Regions from separate parts of the Bradyrhizobium sp. CB1717 genome, predicted to be linked through region 2. Evidence: predicted binding sites of a transcription regulator. Region 2 holds the regulator's gene; each other region holds the start of a gene.
What was found. Region 2 encodes LexA, which represses DNA repair genes until DNA is damaged. Its sites were predicted from a motif close to TGTTCNNNNTGTGTTCNG; they were not measured.
Positions count from the first base shown of each region.

Region 1: a site for LexA is predicted at 1,826-1,843, ahead of ruvC (crossover junction endodeoxyribonuclease RuvC). Genes of this name have one in related genera too.
Region 3: a site for LexA is predicted at 3,235-3,252, ahead of QA649_RS07675 (ribonuclease T2). Genes of this name have one in related genera too.

Region 1 covers NZ_CP121666.1:8,379,321-8,386,706, reverse strand. The annotation lists gene QA649_RS38975 (methyl-accepting chemotaxis protein) at 1-612, opposite strand, end outside; gene QA649_RS38970 (YebC/PmpR family DNA-binding transcriptional regulator) at 831-1,577, shown strand; gene ruvC (crossover junction endodeoxyribonuclease RuvC) at 1,874-2,401, shown strand; gene ruvA (Holliday junction branch migration protein RuvA) at 2,398-3,015, shown strand; gene ruvB (Holliday junction branch migration DNA helicase RuvB) at 3,167-4,198, shown strand; gene QA649_RS38950 (DUF6869 domain-containing protein) at 4,287-5,156, shown strand; gene QA649_RS38945 (metallophosphoesterase) at 5,262-6,182, shown strand; gene ybgC (tol-pal system-associated acyl-CoA thioesterase) at 6,250-6,699, shown strand; gene QA649_RS38935 (nuclear transport factor 2 family protein) at 6,794-7,261, shown strand; gene QA649_RS38930 (IS5 family transposase) at 7,355-7,386, shown strand, end outside.
Region 2 covers NZ_CP121666.1:4,726,033-4,733,418, reverse strand. The annotation lists gene QA649_RS22555 (S41 family peptidase) at 1-699, opposite strand, end outside; gene QA649_RS22550 (alpha-hydroxy acid oxidase) at 996-2,129, shown strand; gene QA649_RS22545 (HAD family phosphatase) at 2,143-2,769, shown strand; gene QA649_RS22540 (hypothetical protein) at 2,915-3,109, shown strand; gene glp (gephyrin-like molybdotransferase Glp) at 3,339-4,550, shown strand; gene lexA (transcriptional repressor LexA) at 4,727-5,428, shown strand; gene QA649_RS22525 (hypothetical protein) at 5,715-5,918, shown strand; gene QA649_RS22520 (hypothetical protein) at 6,113-6,544, shown strand; gene QA649_RS22515 (GAF domain-containing protein) at 6,767-7,386, shown strand, end outside.
Region 3 covers NZ_CP121666.1:1,616,415-1,623,800, reverse strand. The annotation lists gene QA649_RS07700 (response regulator transcription factor) at 1-72, shown strand, start outside; gene QA649_RS07695 (ATP-binding protein) at 92-1,477, shown strand; gene QA649_RS07690 (DUF3617 family protein) at 1,668-2,198, opposite strand; gene QA649_RS07685 (hypothetical protein) at 2,243-2,536, opposite strand; gene QA649_RS07680 (hypothetical protein) at 2,718-3,179, shown strand; gene QA649_RS07675 (ribonuclease T2) at 3,298-3,990, shown strand; gene rlmJ (23S rRNA (adenine(2030)-N(6))-methyltransferase RlmJ) at 4,121-4,984, shown strand; gene QA649_RS07665 (cold-shock protein) at 5,238-5,453, shown strand; gene QA649_RS07660 (outer membrane protein) at 5,555-6,178, opposite strand; gene uvrC (excinuclease ABC subunit UvrC) at 6,433-7,386, shown strand, end outside.

The DNA.
Region 1 (7,386 bases), 3.7 Mb from region 2:
CTCTTCGGTCGCGCCTTGCGTCTGCACCGCGAGCGCCTTGACCTCGGTGGCAACCACCGCAAATCCCTTGCCGGCGGCGCCGGCGCGCGCGGCCTCGATGGTCGAGTTGAGCGCGAGCAGCGTCGTCTGCCGCGCGATCTGCGCGATCAGATTGACGACGTTGCCGATCGCGGCGGAGGACTCGCGCAAGCGGTCGACATTGGCGCGCGCTTCCTGTGCCGCAGCACTGGCCTCATCGGCGAGCTTGCCGGCCGCGCGGACCTGCGCGCCGATGCCTTGCGCGGACTGGGTGAACTTGTCGGCGGCATGGGCGAAGGTGGATGCGGTCGATTGGGCGGCGTTGGTGCGGCCGGTCAGGGCATCGGTGCGGTCGCGAATGGCGGCAAGCGTCGTGGCGGTCGCCTCGGCGCCGCCGGCCACCGAATTGGCGGCGCGTTCGAGCTGGCGGATCATGGCCCCGAGCTCGAGTTCCAGCAGTTCCAGGATTTCCTTGGCCGAATCGCCCTCACTGGCCGGGACGGGCTCGGACATGGCCGCCGGCTGCGCAGCCTGCGGGGTGGCCGCGGGCGCAGCCATATCCGGCAGACGCTTCCGAAACAGTCCGAATGCCATGAGGTCTCTCTTGTCGGCGGGCGGGCGGACGCTATTTTCGCAGGCCGGAATGAAATCAGGGTTAACAATGCCCGACATCTGGGCACGGACCATTCCGGTGGCTATCTTTACAGTGCTACCTTGAAGCCTCAGGGCCCTTTGATTCCGGTGGGTTGGCGGCCTATAAGGCCGCGCTTCCCACGCTCACCTTTGGCTGACTATTCCACAAGAGACCACGCATGGCCGGACATTCCCAATTCAAGAACATCATGCACCGCAAGGGGCGGCAGGATGCGCAGAAGTCGAAACTGTTCGGCAAGCTGGCGCGGGAAATCACCGTCGCCGCCAAGCTGGGCACGCCCGACCCCGCCATGAACCCGCGCCTGCGTGCCGCCGTGATCGCCGCGCGCCAGGAGAACATGCCGAAGGACAATATCGAGCGTGCCATCAAGAAGGCGCTCGGCAGCGACGGCGAGAACTATGACGAAATCCGCTACGAGGGTTATGGCCCCGGCGGCGTCGCCGTCATCGTCGAGGCGCTGACCGACAACCGCAACCGCGCCGCCTCCGACATCCGCTCGTTCTTCACCAAGTCGGGCGGCAATCTCGGCGAAACCGGCTCGGTCTCGTTCATGTTCGACCGCACCGGCATCATCGAATATGACCGCAGCGTCGCCGATGACGACGCGGTGCTCGATGCCGCGATCGAGGCCGGCGCCGACGACGTTGTTTCGGGCGAAGGCGGCCACGAGATCTACGCCTCGACCGAAGGCTATCGCGACGTCGCCAAGGCGCTGGAAGCCAAATTCGGCGAGCCCCGCAAGGCCGCACTGATCTGGAAGCCGCAGAACACGGTCGCGGTGGACGACGAGACCGGCGAGAAGCTGCTCAAGCTGATGGACCTGCTCAACGAGCACGACGACGTCCAGAACGTCTACGCCAATTTCGAGGTGTCGGACGCTTTGATGGCGAAGATGGGCGGCTGACAGTCATCTCTCGCCGTCACCCTGAGGCGGCCGCTTCTTCAGCGGCCCTCGAAGGGCGACGGCCCGGCTGCATCCCGGCCGTTCATCCTTCGAGGCTCCCCATGGGCCGCGTTGCGTCCCATGCCTCGCACCTCAGGATGACGGACCAGCGGTGTGGGCGCGGAAGGTTCGATCCACCGCTCTCGGCTTCTTCTTCGCCAGCGCTGCGCTGCTCCCGGGGGGCGGGGTCCCACTTCCCCTGTTACTTCCGTTCTGTTTCTGTTTCCCCAGCCGCGGCCAGCCGCTATCACTGGCCCATGACTGCGCTTCCGATTCGTGGCCCCGTTCGCATCATCGGCATCGACCCCGGCCTGCGCCGCACCGGCTGGGGCGTGATCGAGGCTGAGGGCAATCGGCTGATCTATGTCGCCTGCGGCTCGGTGGAACCGCCGGATGATCTGCCGCTGTCGAGCCGGCTGCTCGCGATCCATGAAGGGCTCGCGTCCGTCCTGTCCAGCCACCAGCCGATGGAAGCCGCGGTCGAGCAGACCTTCGTCAACAAGGACGGCGTTGCGACGCTGAAGCTCGGCCAGGCCCGCGGCGTTGCCATGCTGGCGCCCGCAATGTTCGGCATCAGCGTTGCCGAATACGCGCCGAACCAGGTCAAGAAGACGGTGGTCGGCGCCGGCCACGCCGACAAGCAACAGATCGCGATGATGCTGAAGATATTGCTGCCGAAAGCCGAGCCGTCGTCCGCGGACGCCGCCGACGCGCTCGCCATCGCCATCACCCACGCCCATCACCGCCAGAGCACGGCGCTCAGGCTGAAGGTGGCGGGACTATGATCGGCAAGCTCAAGGGCCTGATCGACACCTACGGCGAGGATTTCGTCATCCTCGACGTCGGCGGCGTCGGTTACCAGGTGCATTGCTCGTCGCGTACCCTGCAGCATCTGCCTTCGCCGGGCGAAGCCGCCGTTCTGTCGATCGAGACTTACGTCCGCGAGGATCAAATAAAACTGTTCGGCTTCCGCACGGATCAGGAGCGCGAATGGTTTCGCCTGCTGCAGACCGTGCAGGGCGTCGGCGCCAAGGTCGCGCTCGCGGTGCTCGGCACGCTACAGCCTTCCGATCTCGCCAACGCCATTGCGCTGCGCGACAAGGCCGCGGTGTCGCGTACGCCCGGTGTCGGCCCCAAGGTCGCCGAGCGCATCGTCACCGAATTGAAGGACAAGGCGCCGGCCTTTGCCAGTGTGGATCCCGCCGTCGTGCATCTCGCCGGCGCCGTCGACGACCAGCGCGCGCCGCGGCCCGTGGCGGATGCGATCTCCGCGCTGGTCAATCTCGGCTATGGCCAGCCGCAGGCGGCTGCGGCGATTGCATCGGCTTCGCGCAGCGCGGGTGAAGGCGCCGAAACGGCGCAGCTGATCCGCCTCGGCTTGAAGGAACTGGCGAAGTGAGTGCGGCAATGGTCAGTCTCGTAGGGTGGGCAAAGCGCAGCGTGCCCACCACTTTTGGAGCGATTGGAGAGATATGGTGGGCACGGCGCCAAGAGCGCCTTTGCCCACCCTACGGGGAGTTCGCTAGGTGAGCGATCCCAAAGCCTCCCGCATGGTCTCGCCCGAGCGCCGCAGCGATGATGTCGGCGACACTGCGCTGCGTCCGCAATCGCTGTCCGACTTCGTCGGCCAGCAGCAGGCGCGCAAGAATCTCTCGATCTTCATCGAGGCGGCGCGCAAGCGCGGCGAGGCGCTGGATCATGTGCTGTTCGTCGGTCCCCCCGGTCTTGGCAAGACCACGCTGGCGCAGATCGTGGCGAAAGAACTCGGCGTCGGCTTTCGTGCCACGTCGGGCCCGGTGATCGCCAAGGCCGGCGATCTCGCCGCCCTGCTAACCAACCTCGAAGAGCGCGACGTACTCTTCATCGACGAGATCCATCGCCTCAGCCCCGCTGTGGAAGAGGTGCTCTATCCCGCGATGGAGGATTTCCAGCTCGACCTCATCATCGGCGAAGGCCCGGCGGCGCGCTCGGTGAAGATCGAGCTGTCGAAATTCACCCTCGTCGGCGCCACCACGCGCGCCGGTCTTCTCACTAATCCCTTGCGCGACCGCTTCGGCATTCCGGTCCGGCTGAATTTCTACACGATCGAGGAATTGGAGAGCATCGTCAGCCGCGGCGCGCGCGTGCTCAATGTCGGCATGAGCGCGGACGGCGCCAACGAGATCGCGCGCCGCGCCCGCGGCACGCCGCGCATCGCAGGACGGCTGCTCCGCCGCGTGCGAGACTTCGCCTCGGCCGCCGATGCCGACAAGATCGATCGCAAGATCGCCGACCATGCATTGAGCGCGCTCGAGGTCGACGCCGCGGGCCTCGATGCCATGGACCGCCGCTATCTCTCGACCATCGCGCTCAACTATGGCGGCGGCCCCGTCGGTGTCGAGACCATGGCCGCGGCGCTGTCCGAGCCGCGCGATGCGATCGAGGACATCATCGAGCCCTATCTGATCCAGTGCGGCTATCTCCAGCGCACCCCGCGCGGTCGCCTGCTCACCTCGCATGCCTTCCGCCATCTCGGCCTCGCCGAACCCAATCGCGATGCGGCACAGTTCGGCCTGTTCGGCACCGACGAGAGCGACGACTGATCGCCGCAGCCGATGAACCCGCGGGTTTCATTCGATCACTAATCCGAACGCGCGGCGTGATCGCCGCCGAGGATTGGAGTGGGAAGGAATGGCGCCAGCGGACGATAGCGGATTGCTCGAGTCCGTCGCGGCGGCACCGCAGCTGCGCACGCCCGACGAGACCGAGGCATTCCTCGATTCCCTGCCGCTCGGCGAGCTGGCGTCGATGTGGTGCGCGCTTCAGCGCGTCAGCCGGCGCGACCAGGCCGGCAGCATCTGGGCCATCAAACTCTATTTCGACCATTTGCCGCATCGCCTGCCGCAGGCTGCGCTCGATCTGGTGCTGGAGGTGCTGAAGACGGAGGCGGACAAGCCGACGGTGATGCAGCTCAACGACAAATTCCTGCTGGCGCTGCTCTATGCGCACGGGCCGGACGTGATCGCGCGGATCGAGCACGAGGCCGCGCACAATGACCGGCTGCGCTGGCTGCTTGGCGGCGTGCATGGTGGCCCCGACGACCCCTTGACGCCCCGCATCGCGCGCATCGCCGACAGCGAGGCCTGGCAGGCCGACCATCTGGCGCAGCGCACGCCGCGCGAGCCGCTCGATTGCGCCAGCATGTCGGTCTCCGAGCTCGCCCACGCCTGGGTCGAGCAATATTCGAGGTCCGAGCGCGACCAGGACGACAATCTGTTTGCGATCATGGACTTCGAGCGCGACCTGCGCGAGGAAGATCCCGACGGGATGATCGACCTGATCCTCGAGATCCTGAAGATCGAGTCCAATCCGGTGCTGCTGGCCCTGCTGGCCGCTGGTCCCCTCGAAGACGTGATCAGTGTCGGCACGATCGACCGCATCGAGCACGAGGCGAGGATCAACGAACGTTTTCGTGATCTGCTCGGCGGTGTCTGGTATTATCGGGCGTCCGACGAGCTGAAGACGCGGCTGGATGCGCTGGTCGGCGAGAGCCGCTGGTAAGTTTTGTGCAGGCTTCTGCACGCAGCTGCAGACGGCCTGCACGAGCCTACCCCAATTCCGCTCCAATCGGGTCGCATCAAGGAGCAGCATCACCATCGGGCTTCCATGATCACGCGCCGTCATTTCATCCGGTCCATCGGGGCCTTGTCAGCCCTCGGCGTCTCGAGCGCGGCCTACGGCGTCGGCGTCGAACCGATGCTGCGGCTCCGCGTCACCCGCTATCATCCGACCCCGCGGCAATGGCCGGCGGATTTTCCGCTGAAGATTGCCGCGATCGCCGACATCCATGCCTGCGATCCCTGGATGTCGCTGGAGCGCATAGAAGGCATCGTCGATCGCACCAACGCGCTCAAGCCCGACCTCATCGTGCTGCTCGGCGATTATGTCGCCGGCCTTCACCAGGTCACGCGCTTCATTCCGTCGAGCGAATGGGCGAGGGTGCTGGCGGGCCTGAAAGCACCGCTCGGCGTCCACGCCGTCATGGGCAACCATGATTATTGGGTCGATAAGGCCGTGCAGCAGGCCGGGCACGGGCCGACGGTCGCTCACCGCGCGCTGGAGGCGGCCAGCATTCCCGTGTACGAGAACGATGCCGTGCGCCTCAGCAAGGACGGCCGCCCGTTCTGGCTCGCCGGGCTCGGCGATCAGCTCGCCTTTTTGCCGGCGCGGCGTTTCCGCAGCACGGGGCGCTTCGGCGCCGACGATCTCACGGCAACGCTCGCCAAGGTCACTGACGACGCGCCCGTGATCCTGCTCGCACACGAGCCCAACATCGCGCCGCGCGTGCCTGCGCGCGTCGCGCTGCAGTTGTCAGGCCACACCCATGGCGGCCAGGTCCGCCTGCTCGGCTGGTCGCCGGCCGTTCCGAAGCAGCAGGGGCTGCGGCTCGCCTATGGTCACGTCAGGCTGAAATGCGACGTCATCATCTCCGGCGGCCTCGGTTGCAGCATCATGCCGGTCCGTTTCGGTGTGCCGCCGGAGATCGTTGAGGTGACGCTGGGGCGGGCCGCGCCGGTGGTGTCCTGACCCGCTTGCGCGGACCGCGGTTTTTGCGCAAAACGGAGCGACAGCGACAAGCGAAGAGGCTCGCGACGTGACTGCCCATCTCGACGGCGAGATCCGCGACGGCCGCCACCACATGCAGGTCCGCGTCTACTACGAGGACACGGATTTTTCCGGCATCGTCTATCACGCCAATTATCTGCGCTACATGGAGCGCGGCCGGACCAATCATCTCAGGCTGATGGGCGCCGAGCAGCAGGCGCTGTTCGAGCAGGTGGAGACGGAAGGCGCAGGCTTTGCCTTCGTCGTGCGCTCGATGCATCTCGATTTCCTCAAGCCCGCGCGGATGGACGACGTGCTCGACGTCGTGACCTGGCCGATCGCGGTGAAGGGCGCCTCCATCATGCTGGCGCAGGAGGTCCGGCGCGGTGAGGACGTGCTGGTGAAAGCCGAGGTGCGCGTCGCCTTCATCAGCGGCGGCCGCGCCCAGCCGATCCCGAAGTCGATCCGCACGCTGATGAAAGCTGATTTGATTTCCTGATCGCCCGATAAGTGATCGGCCGATAGGTGATGGCCTATCGACTCCGTCAATTGCAGCGATAGATTTGCGGCCCCGATCAACCGATGAGGCCACCATGTCGCGCCCGCCGCTTCCGCCCTTTACCCGAGAGACCGCCGCGCAGAAGGCCCGTATGGCCGAGGATGCCTGGAATTCGCGCGATCCGGTGCGTGTCTCACTCGCCTATACCGAGGACAGCCGCTGGCGTAACCGCTCCGAGGTGTTTCAGGGCCGCGAGGCCATTGTCGCGTTCCTCACCCGTAAATGGGAGAAGGAGCAGGACTACCGCCTGATCAAGGACCTCTGGGCCTTCGACGGCGACCGCATCGCCGTGCGCTTCCAGTACGAATGGCACGATGCAAACGGCCAGTGGTACCGCTCCTACGGTAACGAGCAGTGGGAGTTCGACGAGCACGGCTTGATGAAACGTCGCGAGGCATCGATCAACGACATCATGATTGCGGAGAAGGACCGCCGCTTTCACTGGGCGGCGCCGGGGCCGCGGCCGGCGGATGTGCCGGGGCTGGGGACGGATCCGTTCTGAGTTTCTTGCAGACGGTGCTGCTTCACCCTCTCCCCTTGTGGGCCTGTTGCGTAATTCGCCAGTTGTGATTCCCTAGGGCAAAGCCTTGAGGGGATGACGATGGCGGTTAAGCGGACGGGACAGCC
Region 2 (7,386 bases):
CTTCTCCTGCGGCACCTGCTTGGAGATCGAGGCGATCGCCTTCTTCAAGCCGTCGGTGGTCTGCTCGTTGAACGAGGTGACGCGGATATAGCCGATATCCCCGTTCTCGACATGGAAGCGGACGGGGCGCACGTGGATGATCTCGCGCGTGATCGCGACGTCGAGCGGGGCGTCCGCGCCCTTGCGGACGATGGTGAGCTTGGTCTTGGTGTCGACCGGGCCCTTCATCTTGTTGACGGCCTGCTCCAGCGTCATGCCCTGCACGGCCTCGCCGTCGATCTTGCTGATGAGGTCGCCTGACATGATACCGGCCTTCGAAGCCGGCGTGTCGTCGATCGGCGAGACGACCTTGACGAGGCCGTCCTCCATCGTGACCTCGATGCCCAGCCCGCCGAACTCGCCGGAGGTGGTCTCCTGCATCTCGGTCCAGGCCTTGTCGTTCATGTAGCGCGAATGCGGATCGAGCGAGGTCACCATGCCGGCGATCGCACCTTCGATCAGCTTGGAATTGTCCGGCTTCTCGACATAGCTCGCCTTCACCCGCTCGAACACTTCGCCGAACAGGTTGAGCTTGGAATAGGCATCGTCCGCGCCCGCCGCCGCCCTCGCCGCCCATAGTCCGCCCTGCGGACCGGATACCAGAAGGGTCAGGCACACACCGGTGAGCGCGCCAAGGGGGAACAGCAGGGATTTCCGCATGGATGAGTTAGCCTTCTTGCTCGGGGCTCGGGAGCCGCCATGCAAATGGCGATCCAGCCCGGTTCTCACAATACCATTCAGGTTTCTTCAAGGCCGGCCCGCAACGCCGGCGGGGCACCTGCAAAAATCCCTTCGTCCCGGCCTAAACTTTTGGCAACGTTCCGAAACCGTCTCGCGCGAAACACGGGACTCGGTCGGCCGGTCCGCGCTTCGCAGCTATGCGATTTTAGGATGGTTTTGGAGAGGCGGACGGGTTAGGCGATGACACAAGGCTTCAAATTCTCGGGAGGACAACAATGAACGAAGCGCCCCGCATCCGGCCGGAACGGAACGTCGAACTCGGCGCCAGCAACGAGCCGTTCCAGAACCTGCACGAATTCATCCGGAAGGCGCGCGCCAACCTCAACCAGAATGCCTGGGACTACATCGTCGGCGCCGCCGAGACCGAGACCACGATGCGCCGCAATCGGATGGCGCTGGACGAGATCGCCTTCCGTCCCCGCGTGCTGCGCGACGTCCGCAAGGTCGATGGAAGCGTCGAGCAGTTCGGCCGCAGGATGCGCCTGCCGGTGGTGCTGGCCCCGGTCGGCGCGCTCGAGATATTTGACCCGGATGGGGCCGCGAGCGTCGCGCGCGCTGCCGGCACTTTCGGTGCGGCGCATATGCTGAGCTCGGTGTCCGAACCCGGCCTGGAGCAGACCGCCGAGGCTGCCCCCGACGCGCTGCGTCTCTACCAGCTCTATGTGCGCGGCGATGACGCCTTCGTCGCCGACGTCGTCAGCCGGGCCGAGAAGAACGGCTACGCGGCCTTCTGCCTGACCGTGGACACCGCCCATTACAGCCGTCGCGAACGTGACATCGCCAAGCGCTACGTTCGCGAAAGCCGCCTGCGCGCCACCGGCGGCGACTACCAGAAGGGACTGGAGTGGCGGACGGTGAAGATGATCAAGGACACGTTCAAGATCCCTCTGATCCTGAAGGGTATCGCCACCGCCGAGGATGCGCAGATCGCGCTCGATCACGGCGTCGAGTGGATCTACGTCTCCAACCATGGCGGACGCCAGCTCGACCACGGCCGCGGCGCCATGCATGTGCTGCCTGAAATCGTCGACGCCGTGAAAGGCCGCGCCAAGATCATGGTCGATGGCGGCTTCTGCCGCGGCACCGACATCGTCAAGGCGCTTGCGGCGGGCGCCGACCTCGTCGGCATCGGCCGGCTGCAATGCTGGGCCCTGGCCGCGGCCGGCGAAGCCGGCGTGGCGCGAATGCTGGAACTGCTGGAAGACGAGGTGCTGCGCTGCCTCGGCCTTTTGGGCGCCACCTCATTCGCCGAGGTTGGCAAGTCCTGCCTGCATCCGGCCGTCGCGACCAATGCGCCGAGCGTGTTCAGCGCGTTCCCGCTGTTCGACCACGATCCGTACCGATACTGAGGAAAGGAAGTAGGTGACCCCGCTCTCTCCCGGCAGCGCAGACGCGCTTCTGTTCGATCTCGGACGCGTGGTGCTCGACATCGATTTCTCCAGGGCGATCGCCTGCTGGGCGGGACACGCCGGCTGCAAGCCCGAAGCCATTGTCGCGCGCTATGTGCGCGACAGCGAAGCCTATCGGCTGCACGAGGTCGGCAAGATCAGCGACGCGGACTATTTCGCCTCGCTGCGCTCATCACTCGGGATCGCGATTTCCGACGCGCAGTTCCTGGAGGGCTGGAACGCGATCTTCGCCGGCGAGATGCCCGACATTGCGGAATTGTTGCCGCGTGCGGCCAGGCAGATGCCGCTCTACGCCTTCTCGAACACCAACCGGCCGCATGTCGACCATTTCTCGAAGGAATATGCCAGCCTGCTCGGCCATTTCCGCGAGCTCTACCTGTCGTCCAGCATCGGCCTGCGTAAACCGGACGCGGAGGCTTTCGACCATGTCGTGGCGGCAATCGGCGTGCCAGCGAGCCGCATCGTCTTCTTCGACGACCTCGCAGAAAACATCGAGGGGGCGCGGGCGCGCGGATTGACCGCGGTGCATGTGACCTCGCCCCGTGACGTCGGCGATGCGCTGAAAAAGCTCGGGATTTGACGGAACCGCCCCCGGTTCCCCGGAACTCGTTTGCCCGAAATGAGGAACCAAATCACTTTGTGCATTTTTGTACAGAGTTCCGGGAACGGAATCGGCCCTTCCGGACTCTTCAGTCGGTTGGAACTTCTACATTGGACCGATCGACGTGCTGGGCAAATCCTACCTCACCAAGCAAGCCTCTCTCCTGCTCGAGTTCGCAAGAACCACCTCGGACTCCGACCTATCCGCCAAGTTGATCAGCAAGGCCGCCGACCTGAAATCCCAGGCCGACCCGCTGCCCGACAAGGACCAGGGCCCCAAAGCGCCGGACGTCAGTCCGGACGAGCCGGCAGGGAGTTGACCGATGCTGGCCGTGGCGCTCGTTCTTCTCGTGCTTGCCATGGCCGTCCTCGTGCCGGTCTGCCTCGCCTTCCGGATCATGCCGCGGCGGATTTGAGGTCTCTCTTCACCACAGAGCGGATGATGCAGGTTGAATGATCCTGCGTCTCGCCTGTTTTGCCTCTGCGCCCGCACTCGGCTAAAACTCTGGCCGCCGATTTGCCGAACGTGCTCAGCAGGAGTTTTCACCCGTGGCCTTGATGCCGGTATCCGATGCGCTTGCCGCAGTGCTTGCCGGCGCGGAGCCGCTGCCTGAGGAGACGGTCTCCCTCGCCCAAGCCTTTCACCGCGTGCTCGCGCGCGACATCGCGGCGCGGCGGACGCAGCCGCCGGAGGCGATGTCGGCAATGGATGGCTATGCCGTGCGCGCGGCCGATGCGGCGACGATCGATTCCCAACTGACGGTGATCGGCGAGGTCGCGGCGGGGCGGCCGTTTGCCGGGTTGGTCGGCGCCGGCGAAGCGGTCCGCATATTCACTGGCGGCGTCGTTCCCGCCGGCGCGGATGCGATCGTGATCCAGGAGGATACGGCCGCGGACGGCAAGCGCATCACGATCAAGGAAGCAGCGATTCCCGGACGGCACATCCGGCGCGCCGGGATCGACTTTGCCGAGGGCGACGTGCTGCTGCGCAAGGGAACCCGGCTCACCGAGCGCGATCTCGCACTCGCCGCCGGGATGAATCATCCGCATTTGCCCGTGCAACGCCGTCCGAAGGTCGCGATCCTTGCCACCGGCGACGAGCTGGTGATGCCCGGCGCAACGCCCGGCCCCGGCCAGATCGTCTACTCCAACGGCTACGCCCTCCACGCACTCGCCCGCCAGGAGGGCGCCGATACCGTCGATCTCGGGGTTGCCGCCGATACGCTGGAGGCCACCACCGCCGGGATCCGCCGGGCCCGCGAGAGCGGCGCCGACATCCTGATCACGACCGGCGGCGCCTCGGTCGGCGACCACGATCTGGTCCAGCAGGCGCTCAAGGCCGAGGGCATCGCGATGTCGTTCTGGAAGATCGCGATGCGGCCGGGCAAGCCGATGATGCACGGCCGGCTCGACGCGATGCGCGTCATCGGCCTGCCCGGCAATCCCGTGTCATCCTACGTCTGCGCTTTCCTGTTCATGGTGCCGTTGATTCGCGCGCTGTCGGGCCGCACCGTGATTCATCATCGCCGCGAGCGCGCCGTGCTCGGCCGCGACCTCAATGCCAACGACCAGCGCGAGGATTATCTTCGCACGCGCCTGGAGCGGCGCGACGACGGCACGCTGATCGCCCTTCCGGTCAATCATCAGGATTCCTCGCTGCTTGCGAATCTCGCTGCAGCACAGGCACTTCTCGTGCGCGCGCCGTTCGCGCCCAAGGCCGAAGCCGGCACGCAATGCGAGGTGCTGCTGCTGCCCGTATGAACGCTATCACCACACGCGTTCCGCGAACTTTGTCGCGTTCACGGTAAATTAAGCAGTTGCGGAACATGTATCGAACATATAGTGTCCGTTCATGATTTGTTTCGAGCATGCAGCGGCTTATCGCTGAACTGAGCGTCTCGGAATCGAACGACATCAACCGGGGGATTTTGGTCGAGATGTTAACGCGCAAACAATACGAGCTCCTGCGGTTCATCAGCGAGCGACTGAAGGAAAGCGGCGTGCCGCCATCCTTCGACGAGATGAAGGACGCGCTCGATCTGCGCTCGAAATCGGGCATCCATCGCCTGATCACCGCGCTCGAGGAGCGCGGCTTCATCCGCCGCCTGCCCAACCGCGCCCGCGCGATCGAGGTCATCAAGCTGCCCGAGCTCCAGGCGGCTGCCGGCAACCGCCGCGGTTTCACGCCGAGCGTCATCGAAGGCAATCTCGGCAAGGTGCGCACGACCTCCAGCCCGCCGGCTGACGAGGGTGAGCGTCCCGTCGCCGTGCCCGTCATGGGCCGCATCGCGGCCGGCACGCCGATCGAGGCGCTGCAGACCCGCAGCCACACCATCAGCGTACCGCCCGACATGCTCGGCTCCGGCGAGCACTACGCGCTCGAGGTGCGCGGCGATTCGATGGTGGAAGCCGGTATCCTCGACGGCGACATGGCGCTGATCCAGCGCAACGAGAGCGCCGACACCGGTGACATCGTGGTGGCGCTGATCGACGACGAGGAAGCAACGCTGAAGCGCTTCCGCCGCCGCGGCGCATCGATCGCGCTCGAGCCCGCCAACGCCGCCTACGAGGTCCGCATCCTGCCGCCCAACCGGGTGAAGATTCAGGGCAAGCTGATCGGCCTGTACCGGAAGTACTGAAGCATGATCCGGAAAAGTGCACAGCGGTTTTCCGAAAAGATCATGCTCAAACAATAACCTAAAGCGCGATGACGATTCATCCCAATCTCATCGCGCTTTAGGTGCATCCTGCGGCGCCAGTTGGCGACCGCGCCTGAACGATTGGAGCGGACAATTGTCCGCTCCGGCTGGATAGTCTTTCTGGTTCTGCACAGATTATCCGGCCACTTCCCCCGCGCTAGATCCTCGGCACGCCGCGCAAAGCACGCATCGCTTTACGGGCCTTTGAGAAACCGAGGAGACAACCATGCGCGAGATCGTCTTGAGCACTGTCACGATGGCGCTGATCGTAACCTCAGTATCACCGGCTGTCGCCGCACGATCGCATCATGTCCGCAAGACGACGCCAGCGACGACGCGCGAGCAATTCCGCAGCGCACGCGACGCCGTTGCACTGCCGTCGCAACCGGCCTGGCCGTATTCGGGCTGGTCGGCACCTGCTGGCCGTTGACGAAGAAGCACGCCGAATGCACGGGACCGGGCTTTGTTCCTCGTGCATCTGAAAAAGATATTGTGATGGCGGCGTGCGGATCCAAGCCGCAGATTTGCCCACAACCAAGCAGACCGTTGTATGCTTCCACTCTGATAGAGGCGTGCGCCTCGACAAGAGGCGCGGGTCGCTATCTTCGAATGAGGAGCACCCCGATGTGTGACTACAGCCTGCACGCCGTCGCGACGCGTCCTGCCGAAGTCGGCGAGACGATCGTCACGACAACCTTCCGCGGCACTTCCACACGCGGCTTCGCCTCCGAAGCCGACATGTCCGTCGCGGTATGCCTGCTGCCGGGAACGGAGCTCGCCTTCGCCGACAACGTCCGTTACGACAATCGCTGGATCTGGACGCGCACCATCAACTCGCGCGTCGGCAAGTTCGGCAAGATCGACCCGCACATTCCAGATCGCCATCACGATGCGATCGAATTTCCCGACGGCAAATACGTGCTGGTGACTCAGCTCGTCGAAGGCCAGCGCGCAACCGTGCTGCAATTGCCGGTGACCCAGCCACTCGGCGAGCGCGAGCACAAGCCGCAGACCATCGCCGACAGGCCGACGATCACACGCCTGCCGATCGGCTGATCGTAGCTGCCCCGGCTCGCGGGTCGGGCCATGATTGAAATCGCCATCGCCGGCCGTGGCCGGCGACGTGGTGTGGTTTGCATCTTCGAAAATACCTTCGCCAGGTCACCGCCGCTCTTCTCCGTCGCACGAAGTTTGCGCTGCCCTGCCTGAATTTTGAACGTCCGTTCCGCGGGCAAATGGCCGATGCTGCCAAAAGGCTTGAGGCGGCGGACACGTTCGATGAAAACCTTCATTCGCGTCGTTGAACTCTGGGTGCCCGACCGGACGCGCATGCGGCTGGAATTCGGCGGCGGCCTCTACGGCGAAGGGCTGTCCGCGTTCAAGGCCGCAAGTGAAGAGCTGCGCTTCGGTCGGGATGAGGGGCTTCCGGGCAGGGCCTGGGCTTCCGGCCATCCCGTCATCCTCACCAAATTCGCCAACTCCTATTTCAAACGGACCGACCAGGCCCTCGCCGCGGGCCTGACTTGCGGCGTGGCCGTGCCGGTATTTTCAGGCGAATTCCTGCAAGCCGTGATGGTCCTGTTTTGCGGCGATGACGACGCGCATGTCGGCGCGATCGAGCTCTGGCACAATGATCCCGATACCTCCCACGAGATGGGACTAGTCGACGGCTACTATGGCACCGCCGACATGTTCGAGTTCAACTCGCGGCACACCCGCTTTCCGCGCGGCTTCGGCCTGCCCGGACGCACCTGGAAGGCCGGCCTGCCGCTGATCATCAAGGACCTGCACAACGCCAAGAGCTTTCTGCGCTGGGAAGACGCCGCCGAGGTCGGGATCAATCTCGGCGTCGGCGTGCCCTACCGTACCGGCACCGACCAGACCTGGGTGCTCACCTT
Region 3 (7,386 bases), 3.1 Mb from region 2:
ACCGACCCGGCCAATCCGCTGTTCCTGCAGGCGGTGCGTGGCATCGGCTACCGGCTGGTGGCCTCACCATAGATCAAGTGAAGCGCGCTAGATGAGCACGATCGATACCGGCCTGACGCTTCTGAAGAGCGCCGCCGGCCGCGTCTCCGCCGCCAATGGCTGGATGGGCAACGCGTTCAAGGGCTGGATGCCGACCGGCCTCTATGCCCGCGCGCTGCTGATCATGATCGTGCCGATGGTGATCCTGCAGACCGTGGTCGCCTTCGTGTTCATGGAGCGGCACTGGAACACGGTGACACGACGGCTGTCGGCCGCGGTGGTGCAGGACATCGCCGCGCTGATCGACGTCTATAAGAGCTATCCGCAGGACAAGGACCGCGCGCAGCTCAAGAGCATTGGGCAGCGGTTGCAGTTGGTGGTCGATTTCCTGCCCGCCGGTGACATGCCGCCGCCGGGACCGAAGCCGTTCTTCTCGCTGCTCGACCAGACGCTGTCGGTGCAGCTCGGCCGCCAGATCGGCCGCTCGTTCTGGATCGACACCGTCGGCCGCTCCAACCTCGTCGAGATCCGCATCCAGCTCGACGATGCCGTGATGCGCGTGTTCGCGCAGCGCAGCGCCGCCTATGCCTCGAACTCGGAGATCTTCCTGTTCTGGATGGTCGGCACGTCCTCGATCCTGTTGATCGTCGCGGTGCTGTTCCTGCGCAACCAGATCAAGCCGATCCTGCGGCTTGCGGACGCCGCCGAAAGCTTCGGCAAGGGCCGCGAGGCGCCGAATTTCCGCCCGCGCGGCGCGCGCGAGGTGCGGCGCGCGGCGGTGGCCTTCCTCGAGATGAAGTCGCGCATCGAGCGCACGATGGAGCAGCGCACCGCGATGCTCGCCGGCGTCAGCCACGATCTGCGCACCATCCTGACCCGCTTCAAGCTCGAGCTGGCGCTGATCGGCGACAGCCCCGAGCTCGAAGGCATGCGCAAGGACGTCGACGAGATGTCGATGATGCTGGAGGATTACCTCGCCTTTGCCCGCGGCGATTCCGGCGAGCAGTCACAACCGACCGACATGGCGCAGGCGCTCGAGGAGCTGCGCAGCGACGCCGAGCGCCACGGCCACACCGCGACCGTGGCGTTCAACGGCCTGCCCGTGGTGACGGTGAAGCCGGCCTCGTTCAAGCGCTGCCTCGCCAACCTCGTCACCAACGCGGCGCGCTACGGCAAGAGCATCGCCATCACCGGGCAGCGCGATCACCGTTATTTGACCGTGACGGTCGACGACGACGGCCCCGGCATTCCCGCCCATCTGCGCGAAGAAGTGTTCAAGCCGTTCCTGCGGCTGGACAATGCCCGCAACCAGGACGAAGGCGGCACCGGCCTTGGCCTTGCGATTGCCCGCGACATCGCCCGCTCGCATGGCGGCGACATCACGCTGGGCGACAGCCCGCTGGGCGGATTGAGGGCGAGTGTGCGGATACCGGTGTAGCTGCCTTCTTCCCTTCTCCCCTTGTTGTGGGAGAAGGTGGCGCGAAGCGCCGGATGAGGGGTTGCTTCAGCGTACTCCAAAGCAAAAGATTCAGCCGCGGAGACAAACCCCTCACCCGTCTCGCCGCTACGCGGCGAGCCACCCTCTCCCACAGGGGAGAGGGAAAGAGCATCGCGGCTACGATCCCGCCCTACTTCGGCAGCAGCGCCTTCAGCTTGTCCATGTCGCGCACATTCATCTTGAAGCCGCCGGGCATCACGATGTCGCCGGGCTTCTGGTCCGGCTTGCAGGCACCTAACCACTTCGCTTGCAGCGTCATGGTGGTATCGCGCCCCGCAGCGCCGGCGACGCCGCCTTGCGCATGCGAGGAAGACTTCACTGTGTAGGCCGAGTTGAAGTCGCCTGTGATCTCGGCATGCGAAGTCGTGCTGACGCCGGCGACGCTGCACTCGGAATCGCTGACATAGCCGCTCGCAGTCTTCTTGATCTCCTGCTTGGCGCAGACTTGCTTGGCCATCGGCGAGACGTTGTTGCTCATCTCCTTGTCGACGGTCTCGTCGGTGCAGTGCTGCATGGTCATTTCGGGCACGGGCGAGCCGCTCGTGACCAGCTTCATTTCCCAGAGGCCGGCCTTGCGCACGGGCAGATCGTCGGCAGATGCACTGCCTGCCGACACTACAACGCAAAGGGCCGAGCCGAGCAAAGCGAGTTTGCGCGTCATGTGGGAAGCTCCCGGCTAAGAGACTGCGACGTTACGACGACGCCTCAGTAGAGCGTGCGGATCGGCCGATCGGCGGCGCCATAGGGCACCCAGCGGCAGGAGAACGAGATGTATCCGCCCTCATAAGCCTGCACGCCAAGGAATTTGACGACCTTGCCGTAGCGCGCGCAATGATCGACCGCGACCTGCCGCGCATCGACCTGGTTTGCCATCGAATAGGCGATGATGCCGCCGGTGTCGTTGCCCTTGAACGGCGGCACTGGAAGGATATCGGCGCGCGCCGACTGGCTCGCCATCATACCCAAGGCAAGAAGGCCCGCGGCCGCAATGATTCGCATTCCCGTCACTCCAATTGGTTGGCGCCAGTTTACGGTGCCGGGGCCAAAGTGAAAAGAACCGAGGCCGGCCGGCCGCGACGTTCTGGTCAACTCCTGGCGAAGTGTTGCCGCGCTGCACTTGACCTCTTCCGGCCTTCGCGGCACCGTCCGAGCTTCGAAGACCCAGCTGTCCGGATTGCCCATGCGCGCCCCCTCCTTCAAATCGCTCCGCTTCGCCGCCTTGCTCGGCCTCATGTTCGGGGCGCTGTCGCTCGGCGAGGCCCGGGCCGCCAATCCGCTGGAGCTGAACTTCTGGCTGAGCGGGCCGCGCTATGACGGCGCCGTCACCGATTGCGACAAGGCGCTGCCGACGATCGCCACCCAGTTCTGGGAGAAGGAAAGCTCGTTCTGGAATTCCTCCTTGAAGATCACGGGCTTCTCGGCGGTTCGCGAGATCGCTTTCCGGCCCTGGCAGTCCGACAATATCCCGCGCCGCTATTGCACCGGCGAGGCCATGCTCACTGACGGCAAGGTCCGCAAGGTGCATTTCTCGATCATCGAGGATGGCGGCTTTGCCGGCTACGGCAATGGCGTCGAATGGTGCGTGGTCGGGCTCGATCGCAACTGGGCCTACAACCCGGCCTGCCGCGCCGCCAGGCAGTAATTCGAAATCCCTGATTCGGCCCGATCAAGCGGCCGAACCACCGGCGCCCGAAATTTGTTCTTGAAATGTTCTCGTCGCCTGCTAGGCTCGATTGCACAGCCTAGTTGAGGGCGTCGCCATGTTCCATTCCAGATTGCGTTCGTTCTCCCGTCTTGTGATCTCACTCGCCCTTGCCGCCGGGCTGGCGTCGCTCGCCGACGGCGCGAAAGCCCAGGACAAGCGGCAGAACGCGCCGGGCGAATTCGATTTCTATGTGCTGTCGCTGTCATGGTCGCCCTCGTTCTGCGAGGAGGCGGCCGAGCGCGGCGGCCGCTCGCAGATCCAATGCAGCGGCCGGCCCTACGCCTTCGTGGTGCACGGGCTTTGGCCGCAATATGAGAACGGCTTTCCGGAATATTGCCAGCGGCCGGCGCCGCGGCTGAGTCGCAGCATCGTCTCCTCGATGCTCGACCTGATGCCGGCGCCGGGCCTGATCTTCAACGAGTGGGACAAGCACGGCACCTGCTCGGGTCTGGCCGACCGCAGCTATTTCGAGACGATCCGCAAAGCGCGAGCCGCGATCAAGATCCCGGCCGAGTATCTCGATCTGTCGCAGGCCAAGACCGTGGCCCCCGGTGACGTCGAGGAGGCCTTCATCAAGGCCAATCCGGGCCTCAGCAGCGCCGCCGTCTCGGTCACCTGCAACCGGACGCGATTGTCCGAGGTGCGCATCTGCCTCAGCAAGGACCTGCAATTCCGCGCCTGCGAGGAGATCGACCGCCGCGCCTGCCGCCGCGACCAGGTGACGATGCCGCCGATCAGGGGTGGGTAGTTCCCCGTCATTGCGAGGAGCTCTTGCGACGAAGCAATCCAGCCTGCCGCCGCCGATGGATTCTGGATTGCTTCGCTGCGCTCGCAATGACAAGGGGATAGGATCGCGCAAGACAACGTAGCCCTATCCCATGAACTATCGCCACGCCTTCCACGCCGGCAACTTCGCCGATGTCATCAAGCACATCGTGCTGGCGCGCATCATCACCTATCTGCAGGAGAAGCCGGGGGCGTTCCGCGTCATCGACACCCACGCCGGTGCCGGCCTCTACGATCTCGAAAGCGACGAGGCGCGCCGCGGCGGCGAGTGGCTGACCGGCATCGCGCGGCTGATGCAGGCGCGCCTGTCGAACGAGACCATCGCACTGACAAAACCCTATCTCGACATCGTCCGCGCCTTCAATCCGAAGGGCGAGCTCAAGGCCTATCCCGGCTCGCCGCTGATCGCGCGCGGTCTGCTGCGGCCGCAGGACCGCCTCGTCGCCTGCGAGCTCGAGCCGAAGGCACGCAAGGCGCTGATCGACGTGCTGCGCCGCGACGAGCAGGCGCGCGTGGTTGATCTCGACGGCTGGATGGCGCTGCCGGCCTTCGTGCCGCCGAAAGAACGGCGCGGTCTCGTGCTGATCGACCCGCCGTTCGAGGCCAAGGACGAGTTCGAACGGCTGGGCGAAGCCTTCTCGGCAGCCTTCGCGAAATGGCCGACCGGTATCTATGTAATCTGGTATCCGGCCAAGAACCGCCGCGCCACCGACACGCTGGCACAATCAGTGGCGCGGCTCGCAGCCGCAGCAAAACCACCGGGCAAATGCCTGCGTCTCGAATTCAGCGCCGCACCGCAAGCCGATGGCGGGCCCCTCACCTCGACCGGGCTTTTGATCGTCAATCCGCCCTACACGCTGCACGGCGAGCTCAAGACCATTCTGCCCGAGCTGGAAATGCCGCTCGGCCAAGGCGGCGCTGCCAGATTCCGATTGGAGGTACCCAAACAGTCGTAACGCTCCGGCATTCTTGGGAAAAAGATGCAGTAGCGGTAGTCAATCCGCAAAGAACCGTATTATGCTGTTTCCGTGACTGGCTTTACGTTCCGCTTCCGCGAATGGTTGCGGCGGAGTGAAGGCCTAAGAAAGATCCCGCCGGGCCAATGAGGTCCGACCAAGGATGGCCAGCTCTCCCGGGCTTCGTAAGGCCCGGTCATGTCGTGTCGTGTGTCTGCGTCGCGACGGAGGAGCATTAAGGGGGAATTTCCCGATGGCCATGACGGGAACAGTTAAGTTCTTCAACGGCGAGCGCGGCTACGGCTTCATCAAGCCTGATGACGGCGGTCGCGATGTCTTCGTACATATTACGGCTGTAGAGCGTGCGGGACTGAAAGACCTTGCCGAAGGACAGCGTATCACTTTCGAAGTCGAACCGGACAAGAAGGGGAAGGGACCCAAGGCGGTCAACCTGGTGATCCTCTCCTAGCGAGCCTGCCGCGAAACGCTTGATGCGAAAGCACCTGGCGCAAAAAAATCCCGGCCGCGAGCGGCCGGGAGGTTGTGGTCCGGTATTTTCTTCTTCAGCTATCAGAAGTGATAGTTCACGCCTGCGCGCACAACGCTGGCGCTGTAGCCGTTCGACACCCCGGTAATTGCGAACTGGCTCGTCGACAGGTCGATGTAGAGATATTCGAGCTTCGCACTCCAGTTCGGCGCGAGGCCGACTTCCGCACCTGCACCGATGGTCCAGCCGGCGGTGGTGTGCGACTCCGTCCAGCCGAAGGTCTGCGCGCGCAGCTCGCCGAAGGCAAGGCCCGCGGTGCCGTAGAACAGCACGTTGCTGAAGGCATAGCCGGCGCGGCCGCGCAGCGTGCCGAACCACGGATTGGAGAACTTCCACGGTGCGAAGGTGTCGTCGGCACCGGCCGCCTGGATGTCGCCCTCGACGCCGAACACCCACGGGCCGTTCTGGAAATTGTAGCCGGCCTGGACGCCGCCGACGAAGCCGGACGGCTTTGCGGGGTTGTTGTCGACCGAGCCCCATTCGTAGCCGATGTTGCCGCCGAGATAGGGACCAGCCCAGCTATACGCATTGAGCGGCTGGTTCACGGTATAGGGCGCGCGCCCTCCATAATTCATGTCGGCGGCCCCTGCCGAACCCGTCCAGCCGGCTGCAACCAACGCGGCTGCGCCCACAACGAGCCTCTTCATCACTCAACTCCAACGCAACTGCCGCAACCGGTGCGATACCAGGCGCCGCCGCGCGCGAGGCAAAACCGCATGGTTACGGAACCAAGACCCTTTCGCGTAGGATTTATCGAGAGTTTTAAGTTAAAGGGCTGCTAAGCCGGGTTACCGCGCTGTTAACAGGCTTAAGCAAGCGTTACCGGGAACTGCGCCCCCATCCTGTGTGTGCGGCATGACCGGAACTTCAAATCGGCACCCCCAGCGCCTAAATTCGTCCCATGGTTCACGATTCCACCGACAATCCGGACGACAGCGCGCGCAAATCGCGGCAAGCGGCAGCGAACGACGCGCCGCCCGGGAGCCCGGCGGCGCCGGACGTCGATCCCGCCACCGCAGGCGGCGACGACGAGGACGATGCGCTGCTGCCTGATATCCTCGAAGAGAGCGGCGCGATCGGCGAAGAGCCGCTGGCGACCGGCCACGAGGCGATCGAGCGCGCGGTCCGCCTCGCCCCGACCTCGCCCGGCGTCTACCGCATGCTCAACGCCAATGCCGACGTGCTCTATGTCGGCAAGGCCAAGAACGTCAAAAAGCGCCTGTCCAACTACGCGCGCCAGAGCGCGCCGCAGCCGGCGCGCATCCTGCGCATGATCGCCGCCACCGTGACGGTGGAGATCGTCTCGACCAACACCGAGACCGAGGCGCTGCTGCTGGAAGCCAACCTGATCAAGCAGCTGCGGCCGCGCTTCAACGTGCAGCTGCGCGACGACAAGTCGTTTCCCTATATCCTGATCACCGGCGACCATTGGGCGCCGCAGATCCTGAAGCATCGTGGCGCGCAGACCCGGCCCGGGCGCTATTTCGGCCCGTTCGCCTCTGCCGGCGCGGTCAACCGCACCATCACGGCGTTGCAGCGGGCGTTCCTGATCCGCTCCTGCACCGATTCCTTCTTCGAGAGCCGCACCCGGCCCTGCCTGCTCTACCAAATCCGCCGCTGCGCCGGTCCCTGCACCCGCGAGATCGACTTCGGCGGCTATACGACGCTGGTGCGCGAGGCGAGCGACTTCCTCTCCGGCAAGAGCCATGCGGTGAAGCAGGAACTCGCCGGCGAGATGGAGAAGGCCTCAGGCGAGCTCGAATTCGAGCGCGCAGCGCTCTACCGCGACCGCCTCGCCGCGCTGTCGGCGATCCAGTCCCAGCAGGGCATCAATCCGCGCACGGTCGAGGAAGCC